Linked DNA regions of Hahella chejuensis KCTC 2396. The protein of the gene in region 1 interacts with the protein of each later gene in a pairwise test. Links are inferred from orthologs where the notes say so. Each region holds a gene or a part of one and is shown on either strand. Other genes may lie near its edges.

Region 1 (5,259 bases):
CTGCAACCATTCCAGCGCCTGCGCCAACATACGACGGTTGATATCGCGATTGACCTGGGTAAAGTCCATCGGATGGAACTGCATCGTCAAACCATAGTCGCGCAATTGGTAGCTGAGCAGTTCCTGGCCATCTTTCGGCCACAATTTGGCGACGGTATCGGGACCTTTTGGCTGCAAATAGATTGCCAATCCAGTTTGTTCGGAGAAAGCGATCAGTTTTTGCAAATCTTCTTCAGTGAGCGGGTCCATATGACGGATCACCAAAGCGCACATATCGTCGCCCGCCGCCACTTCGATCTGAGGAATACGTTGATAGCCGGAGAGGCTTCGAACCAGCGCTTTCAGTTCAGGAATACGGCCCCCGACAGACTCGATCAATATCGGGCATTCATCAATGGCGGTCAGGAAGTTACTGTAGCGCTCGCGGAAGCCGACAAGAACTTCATCACGCTTGGCGACATAACGCACGCCCAGTCTCGCTTTTGTGCGATAACCGCGCCCCGCGCCCACCAGAGGCGGAACAACCTGTTCCGGCTTTAAGTCGCCAAAATGGCGTAGGTGGTCCAGTAACACAGACTCTTTGTGGTTGATCTGAAAGCCCAGATCAACATGCTGCATGCTGCAGCCACCGCACAGTTTGGAGAATTGACAGTCAGGCTCAATGCGTTGCGGATGCTGCGTCAGCACCTCTTCTACAGCAAGCTCATCATAGCTGCGACGACTGTTTACATATCGCGCAGTCACAGTTTCGCCAGGCAATGCGCCTTCGACAAACAGGGTTTTGCCATCTTTATGAGAGACGCCACGCCCTTCGTGACTGAGAGATTCGATTTCGCAGGTAATGGACTCTTGGGGTAACTTCTTTCTACGACGAGACATGCTTATAAACCTGGGCTATGGGGCCGATCTGGATAAAAAGCCGGCCATTATAGCGGCCTCCCGCAACAGATATAAGGGCTTTGGCGTCGCGCTCCGGCGCAACAGCTTTAGCTGCGGAATACGCCGGTAGACAGGTAGCGGTCGCCCCGATCACAGATAATGGCGACGATCACCGCATTTTCAACCTCACGGGAAATACGCAACGCTCCAGCGATGGCGCCGCCGGAAGATACGCCACAGAAAATACCCTCTTCCCGAGCCAGTGCGCGCATAGTCTCTTCGGCTTCCTGCTGGGCGATATCCAAAACCAGGTCCACTGACTCGGGCTGATATATTTTTGGCAAATACGCTTCCGGCCAACGACGAATGCCAGGTATGGACGCGCCATCGGCAGGCTGCAGGCCGACAATCTGAATCTCCGGATTGCGCTCTTTGAGATAGCGAGAGGTTCCCATAATAGTGCCGGTGGTCCCCATGGAGCTGACGAAGTGAGTAATCGCACCATCGGTTTGGCGCCAGATTTCCGGGCCCGTCGTCTTGTAGTGCGCCAGAGGATTATCCGGGTTGGCGAACTGATCCAGCACCTTGCCTTTGCCTTCGGACTCCATTTGCTTGGCGAGATCACGCGCCCCTTCCATCCCCTCTTCTTTGGATACAGAGATGATTTCCGCACCATAGGCGGTCATCGCCGCGCGACGTTCTTCACTCATATGCGCCGGCATGATCAGGACCATACGGTAGCCTTTGATCGCTGCCGCCATAGCCAGGGCGATCCCGGTATTTCCGCTGGTAGCCTCAATTAATGTGTCGCCAGGTCGGATGTCGCCCCGATTCTCCGCTTCTTGGATCATACTCATGGCGGGACGGTCCTTGACTGATCCCGCCGGATTATTTCCCTCAAGCTTCGCCAGAATGACATTACTGGTGTCGCCGGGTAGTCTTTGTAGTCGAACAAGCGGCGTGTTTCCAACGTAGGATTCAATCGTGGGGTATGACATCTTTAACGTTCGCTTCTTTTTAAATTCAATCAATTAGCTGTAGAATCGGAAATGTCCTTGTCCGCTGCGGCGCCGCTGTGACAATGACTCAACGTCGCCTGAGCAAAAATCCGGTCCCTGTTACGCCATCGAACCATTTCCTTCGATAGCTGTGTCCGGACTTGATATTGGCCGAACATCGGCCATGATAAGCAATAATCTGAGAGTGGCGATATATTCTTTTTTAATATAAAAATCACTTTATATCATAAATACCATAATATGCCGTTTACCCGCGCCTCCTCTACAAGTCGCCGAAGGGCCCCTGCATGAAACGCTGGGGTATAAAAGTAAAGGTCATTCTATTGACCTTGGCGCCGTCACTCACTATTGCGTTCACGTTGTCCGCAGCCTTTGTATTTACTCGCCTGGACGATCTCAGCGACGTGCTCCTGGAGCGCGGCTCCGACTCCGCCCGTCACCTCGCCAACGCTGCGGAGTATGGCGTTTTCACCGGAAACCGCCGCCAATTGATTGGACTGACCAACGCCGTACTGGAAGAGAAAGATATTCGTTCGGTCTCTATTTACGGGCGTCAACGCCAGATTTTGGCCCATGCCGGCCCACGTATTCAGGAAGAGCACACGATCCCCGCCAGCTTATCCACACAGCTTACGATTTATTCCAGTGAGGATGTGCTGCGCTTCACCGCCCCGGTCACCCTGCAAGACCTTAGTCTGAGCGAGGACGCTAATTTGCAGGAATCCGAAGCCTCCAATGGGCTACAGGATAATATCCTGGGGTGGGCGGTCATCGAGGTGTCCCGCGCGCCAACTCAGGTCGCCAAGTATCGAACGATTCTCTTCGCCGTCAGCGCCGTGTTCACCGCCATAATTGTGTGCACATTTCTTGCGCTGCGTCTGAGCCGCGACCTTACTTCGCCGCTATCTCAGGTGGCGCAAGCGCTTACCCGTATAAAAGAAGGCAAGCTGGATACCCGCGTCTATATAGAAGCCAGTCCTGAACTGGCGCTGCTCCAGGACGGCATCAATTCCATGGCGGAAGCTCTCGCCAAGGCCCGCAGTGAGATGCAGCAAAATATAGATCAGGCCACGGAAGACCTCAGGGAGACGCTGGAAACCATAGAGATCCAGAACATAGAGCTGGATATGGCCCGGAAGGAAGCTATCGAAGCCAGCCGGGTAAAGTCGGAATTTCTAGCCAATATGTCTCATGAAATCCGCACTCCGCTCAACGGGATAATTGGGTTCACGCATCTCCTGCTGAAATCCAACCTGGGGCCTCAGCAGCGAGACCAGCTCAACACAATCCTGAAGTCGTCCGAAATCCTGCTAACGATCATCAACGATATCCTGGATTTCTCCAAAATCGAGGCCGGCAAGCTGGTTCTGGATAATACCACCGTCAACCTACAGGAAATCGTGGAAGACGTTCTCACCATGCTTGCTCCCGGCGCCCACGAGAAAAATCTGGATCTGGCGGGTCTTGTCTACTCCGACGTGCCAAGCCATATCATGGGCGATCCGCTGCGCATCAAACAGATCGTCACCAATTTGGTCAATAACGGCATTAAATTCACTCAGAGCGGTGAAGTGGTGGTGCGCGTGATGCTGGAAGACGAATCCGATGAGAGTTCGCTCATCAAAATCACTGTCACCGACAGTGGCGTAGGACTTTCCCGCGTCCAACAACAAACGCTGTTCAGCGCCTTCAGCCAAGCGGACGCATCAACAGCAAGGCGCTTCGGCGGCACCGGCCTGGGCCTGGTTATCTCCAGACGCCTGACCGAACAAATGGGTGGACAGATCGGGGTTGAAAGCGAACTTGGCAAAGGGTCCACGTTCTGGATCGAGCTCCCCGTCGAAATTGCTCCCAACCAGCCAGACAACGAGCTCAACCACCGTTTGTTTGAAGGCGAACGGGTCATCTATCTTGAGCACCAGAAGAAAACTGGACTGGCGGTGGAGCATACGCTCAACAAATGGGGCTCCAACGTCACTCAGGTAGACAATATCAAAGACCTGGCGGACAAAGTGGAGGAAGCGCAACGCAAAGGCGAAGGCTTCGCTGTCGCCATTATTGGTCTGACCCGCCACCACCTGCGCTCGAACTCTTACCTGCAGACCGTACGCAAGCTGGAGTACAAACTCGATTGCCGCACGTTGATACTGACGCCGACCATCGACACCGGTAACGAGGAGCCGCCAATACTGACTGACGCCTCGACTTTCCTGATTAAGCCGGCTTCACAGCGTCGGCTGGCGAATGCGCTAAGCTGGCTGATCGAAGGACGCTCTGACGAAGAGGAAGCGCCGTCGGCGGTATCTATCAAACAGTTGAACGCCACCAGTGGTCGCAAGCCGCTGGTGCTGGCTGTGGATGACAACCTCGCCAACCTCAAACTGGTGGAAGCCTTTCTCTTAGACCTGGGAGCCGTGGTGGAAACAGCCATGAGCGGCTACGAAGCCCTCACCAAGGCCAAGCAGAAGCGCTTCGACGTAATCTTTATGGATGTACAGATGCCCGGGATGGATGGGGTTGAAACCACGATCAAGATTCGTGAGTTTGAAGCTGGTAAACGACGCACCCCGATCATCGCCCTCACCGCACACGCAATGTCGGAAGAGCGTAAGCAACTACTGCAAAGCGGCTTTGACGATTACCTCACCAAACCCACCAATGAAGATGAGCTACAGCGCATTATAGAGCGCAGAACCGGCTTCCAGCTGTCGCCGCAGCCCTCGCTAACCCAACAACCTGTCCGGGAGCCAGGAAAGATAAAGCCATCAGTGAAAGCCGCCACCGAGCCGTGCGTGGACATTCGCAGTTGCGTCACTCTTGCCGGAGGCAAAAAAGGATTAGCGGAAGAATTATTCTCCATGCTGCTTGAAAATCTGCCGGAAGAGCGCAAGTCCATAGAGAGCGCCTGGGAGCAGCAAGACCGATCTGAATTATTGGAACGCGTTCATCGTCTTCATGGCGCGACGCGCTACTGTGGAGTCCCCTTGCTGCGCAACGCCGCAGCGGAACTGGAAGGACAAATCAAGCGTGAAGTAGAGCCGCTGGAGACTGCCGTGTCCGTTCTATTTGAAGAAATAGAACGAGTGCTTTACTGGTCTGACAGAAATGACTGGCAGACAGAGTTCAGAGAATATCAGACTCAGTCAGCCCCGCAGTCCTAGTTAGATTTGGGTTTTCGCGACATCTACCTTTGACGGTGATTAGCCCTTGGTGAGCTTGAGGTAACTGCGCATCAGCTCTCGGGAGTGCAGAGGACGACCGCCTAATAGTTCATCAAGGCACCGGCGTGTCAACCTCTTGGCTGCTGAAAGACTACCTGGAACAGACCAGTCGCGACCAGCTATCGCTATTAGATGATGAC
Region 2 (4,860 bases), 580 kb from region 1 along the record:
TATTGAAATGGAAGGGACCATCATTGACACCCTTCCCAATACAATGTTTAGGGTTCAACTCGAAAATGGTCATGTTGTGACTGCCCACATTTCTGGGAAGATGCGCAAAAACTACATCCGCATTCTGACTGGAGACAAAGTCAAAGTAGAAATGACCCCCTACGACCTGAGCAAAGGTCGCATCGTATACCGCGCCCGCTAATACCTCACATTAATTTTCCCATATCGCCGCCAGAACATTCTAAGCAAGTTCTATAGCTGGGAAGATTCATAAATCACCGGCAACTATGCGGTCATTTAATCAGGCGAAATAAAAAAGGGGCTTATCGCCCCTTTTTTAGTTTCCAACACCCTTTCCAATTAATGCGTGGACTCATCCAGCAGCTCACGCTCCGGCACATACTTAAAGTCCAGCTTGTCGTCTTTCACGCTGACAAACACCGTGCCGCCGCACTCCGCCAAATCTCCGAACAGGATCTGTTCGGCAAGAGGCTTCTTGATATTCTCCTGAATAAGCCGAGCCATGGGTCTCGCCCCCATCTTCTCGTCATATCCATGCACCGCCAGCCATGCTTTGGCTTCAGTATCGAACTCCAGAAGAATACGCTTATCGTCCAGCTGCGCCTGCATTTCGGTCAGGAACTTGTCCACCACATGAGTAATCGTTGTAGTGTCCAATGGACCAAACTGAATGATCCCATCAAGACGGTTTCTAAACTCTGGCGTAAAGGTCTTGGTAATAATTTCCATACCATCAGTGGTGTGATCCTGAGTCCGGAAACCGATTGAGCGACGACTCATCTCTTCAGCGCCGGCGTTGGTGGTCATTACCAATATGACGTGGCGGAAATCCGCCTTACGGCCATTGTTGTCAGTCAAAGTGCCATGGTCCATCACCTGTAGAAGCAAGTTAAAGACTTCCGGGTGCGCCTTCTCAATCTCATCCAGCAGTAACACGCAGTGAGGATTCTTATTCACCGCTTCTGTCAGCAAGCCGCCCTGATCAAATCCGACATAGCCGGGAGGCGCGCCAATCAAGCGGGAAACAGTGTGCCTTTCCATGTATTCGGACATATCAAAACGCACCAGCTCCACACCGAGAATTTTGGCCAACTGACGAGTCACCTCCGTCTTACCAACCCCAGTAGGACCGGCAAACAGGAATGAACCTTCAGGTTTGCCTTCTGACTTCAGGCCCGCTCTGGAGAGTTTGATAGCAGTCACCAACGCCTCAATGGCAGGATCTTGACCAAACACCACCATCTTGAGGTTGCGCTGCAGGTTACGCAGCTTGTCTTTGTCTGAAGAGGAAACTGTTTTCGGCGGAATCCTGGCGATCGACGCCACAACGCTTTCGACAATATGAATATCAATGATCTTGGCGCGCTCAGCCTCTGGCTTCAGCCTCTGGCTGGCCCCCGCCTCATCAATCACGTCAATCGCCTTATCCGGCATGTGGCGATCATTGATATAGCGATCCGCCAAATCCGCAGCGGAACGCAGCGCAGCATCGGTATACTCGACTTCATGATGCTTCTCAAACTGCCGCTTGAGACCTTTCAGAATCAGATAGGTATCGTTAACGGAAGGCTCGACTACGTCAATCTTCTGGAAACGACGCGCCAAGGCGCTGTCTTTCTCAAATATGCCGCGGAATTCAGTGAAGGTGGTTGAGCCGATACAGCGAATTTCACCGGAACTCAACAACGGTTTCAATAGATTTGAAGCATCCATCACGCCGCCGGAAGCGGAACCTGCGCCAATAATCGTATGAATCTCGTCAATAAACAGAATGGACTTGGTTTGGCGCTTCAATTCTTTCAGTAACGCTTTAAAACGTTTTTCAAAGTCGCCACGATATTTAGTTCCTGCGAGCAGCGCGCCAAGGTCCAGAGAATAGACCACAGCGTCTTTGATGATATCTGGCACGTTGCCTTCAACAATCTGCTTCGCCAGACCTTCAGCGATAGCGGTTTTACCAACACCGGCCTCACCCACCAGTAGCGGGTTGTTTTTACGCCGGCGCGAAAGAATCTGCATGACTCTTTCCAGCTCTTTGTCACGACCGATTAAAGGATCAATCCGCCCCAGTCTGGCCTGCTCATTCAGATTGGTTGCGTACGATTCCAAAGGTTTTGAACCGCCGCCCTCTTCCAAGCCTTCCTCCTGGTGTTCGTGTTCCTCGTCCTGTTCACGGTCGCCGGAAACTTTGGAAATGCCATGACTGATATAATTAACCACGTCAATACGAGCGACATTCTGTTTCTTCAGGACGTACACCGCCTGACTTTCCTGTTCGCTAAAAATAGCGACCAGTACATTAGCGCCAGTCACTTCTTTTTTGCCTGAAGACTGGACATGAAATACGGCTCTTTGAAGCACCCGTTGAAACCCAAGAGTCGGCTGAGTTTCCCGCTCCGGATCATTGTTCGGAATCAACGGCGTAGTCGAATCAACAAACTCCGAAAGCTCGTTACGCAGCTGACCCAGATCCGCACCGCATGCTGTTAACACTTTCAGCGCTGAATCATTGTCGAGCAGGGCAAGCAAAAGGTGCTCGACTGTCATGAATTCATGACGTTTCTCGCGCGCGCTTTTGAAAGCTGCATTAAGAGTTAATTCGAGGTCTTTACTTAGCATTTGGCACCTCAGGAATGACTAATCCGCTCTTTCTATCTCACATAGCAGTGGGTGTTCACACTCGGACGAGTATTGGTTTACCTGAGCCGCCTTCGACTCAGCGATATCCCTGGTGAACACTCCACATACTGCACGCCCTTGGGTATGCACCGCCAGCATAACTTGCGTAGCCTTAGGTTCCGACATGTTGAAAAACCTTATCAACACCTCAACAACGAAGTCCATCGGTGTATAGTCGTCATTCAACATAACAACCTGATACATCGAAGGCCGCTTCAGCGCCGGTTTCTCAGGCGCTAGCGCTAGACTCCCGGGGTGGTCCCCATCTTGGTTCCCTTCATCCTCCAGGCCATCGTTGTCCTGATTTAATATTAGTAGACTATTTTCAACTTTACCCATAGCCGGATTGAATAATTTAGTTAAATTTTTACAGTAGTTCGTAACTTTCCGGCAACCAGCTCTGAGCTCTTTTTTGCAACACAATAACTGCCCGCCAACTACACTATACGCCAATTATAAAAGTGGAGTCGCCCCATCCAAACTTCAATGGGCCCAGCCTTTTGGCCGGTTACTTTCAATATGCGCTGCTTTATAATACTATCTGCATTGGTAGCAAACTAGGCCGAGATACTCGAATTGTTGTACTGCTGCTACCGGTGCTTCAGTAGTAAAGCGAAAGTAGTAAAATTAGAGTGGACTGGCCAATAGACAAAAATAACTAGGGTAAAAGCCCATCTCTATGGAGACAAGGGAGTCGATCATGCCTCAAGGTAAAGTAAAATGGTTCAATAATGCCAAGGGCTACGGCTTTATCATCGCTGATGAAGGAAACGGCGATCTCTGCAAAGAAGATCTGTTCGTCCACTTCTCGTCAATCCAAATGGAAGGATATAAGACGCTGAAAGCGGGACAAGCTGTTAATTTTGACGCACAGCCCAGCGGCAAAGGATTCCACGCGGTCAATATTGTTCCGTTAGAATCCGAACCAGAAAAATCCTCGAAAAATCCTGAAACGGAAACTGCGGAAGGCCCTGAAAGCGCCGCCAAAACCGAATCAGTCGAGAATAAATCAAAAGAGAATTCAAGGACGCCAATGGCCGCAAGCGCCTAGCTTAGCAACCATCCGGATACTTGTAATTCCAAACATGCTCCGGCTTGTACGGGGCGTGTTTTGCCCTGCTTGCGACATCAATCGGCCAAATCACCGCCTTTGCGCCATCATCTTTATGTACGCCAGACCATGGCGATAAACACAAACGAGATGGCGAAAAAAGCCCCGCAGAGTGCGGGGCTTTTTAGTTTCCGACGGATGTAAAATCCTACTTCATATGCCTGATGACCGCGTCACCAAACTCAGAGGTTTTCAGTAAAGTCGCGTCCGGCATTAAGCGCTCAAAGTCGTAGGTCACTGTTTTGGCTTCTATGGCGCCCGCCATGCCGTTCAAGATCAGATCCGCCGCCTCTTCCCATCCCATATGACGCAGCATCATCTCTGCCGAAAGGATCAACGACCCGGGATTCACCTTGTCCTGACCCGCATACTTCGGCGCCGTGCCGTGCGTCGCTTCAAACAAGGCCACGCTGCCGCCGATGTTGGCGCCCGGCGCAATGCCGATTCCCCCGACTTCCGCCGCCAAAGCGTCGGAAATATAGTCGCCGTTCAGGTTCAGTGTCGCAATGACGCTGTAATCTTCCGGGCGCATCAGAATTTGCTGCAGGAACGCATCGGCAATAACGTCTTTAATGACAATTTGGCGCCCTGTTTTCGGGTTTTTGAATGCGCGCCATGGTCCGCCATCCAAAGGCTCCGCCCCGAAACGCTCCACCGCCAGTTCATAGCCCCAGTCCTTAAATGCGCCCTCAGTGTACTTCATAATGTTGCCTTTATGGACCAAGGTCACCGACGGCTTGTCATTATCAATCGCATATTGAATCGCTTTTCTCACCAGACGCTTAGTGCCTTCTTCCGACACAGGCTTGACGCCGATGCCGCAATTATCAGGAAAACGAATCTTTGTGACGCCCATTTCTTCGCGTAGAAAACGGATGATTTTTTGCGCTTCCGGGCTGTTCGCTTTCCATTCGATCCCTGCGTAGATGTCCTCAGAGTTCTCTCGGAAAATCACCATATCGGTTTTCTGCGGCGCCACCACCGGGCTGGGCACGCCCTTAAACCAGCGCACCGGACGCATACAGACATAGAGATCAAGCTCCTGCCGC

The links. Proteins that work in one complex are often made in the same cells at the same time.
Region 2: the proteins of HCH_RS08170 (region 1) and clpA interact in binary tests that used the Escherichia coli proteins (3 or more experiments, as listed by UniProt). The link is inferred for Hahella chejuensis KCTC 2396 from one-to-one orthologs.

What each region holds. Positions count from the first base shown.
Region 1 is NC_007645.1:1,825,441-1,830,699, reverse strand. The notes cover bases 1,821-5,259. They hold HCH_RS08170 (response regulator), read left to right. Parts: upstream 1,821-2,185; coding sequence 2,186-5,059; downstream 5,060-5,259. Other genes in these bases: recO (DNA repair protein RecO), read right to left, coding at 5,099-5,259; cysM (cysteine synthase CysM), read right to left, coding at 1,821-1,877. Also shown: 23S rRNA (uracil(1939)-C(5))-methyltransferase RlmD, read right to left, coding at 1-879; more of cysM, read right to left, coding at 987-1,820. UniProt on the Escherichia coli protein: Member of the two-component regulatory system UvrY/BarA involved in the regulation of carbon metabolism via the CsrA/CsrB regulatory system. Phosphorylates UvrY, probably via a four-step phosphorelay.
Region 2 is NC_007645.1:2,399,347-2,404,206, reverse strand. Bases 1-2,966 are described here. They hold clpA (ATP-dependent Clp protease ATP-binding subunit ClpA), read right to left. Parts: upstream 2,641-2,966; coding sequence 361-2,640; downstream 1-360. Other genes in these bases: clpS (ATP-dependent Clp protease adapter ClpS), read right to left, coding at 2,659-2,966; infA (translation initiation factor IF-1), read left to right, coding at 1-202. Also shown: more of clpS, read right to left, coding at 2,967-3,039; HCH_RS34995 (cold-shock protein), read left to right, coding at 3,401-3,751; icd (NADP-dependent isocitrate dehydrogenase), read right to left, coding at 3,960-4,860. UniProt on the Escherichia coli protein: ATP-dependent specificity component of the ClpAP protease. It directs the protease to specific substrates. It has unfoldase activity. The primary function of the ClpA-ClpP complex appears to be the degradation of unfolded or abnormal proteins.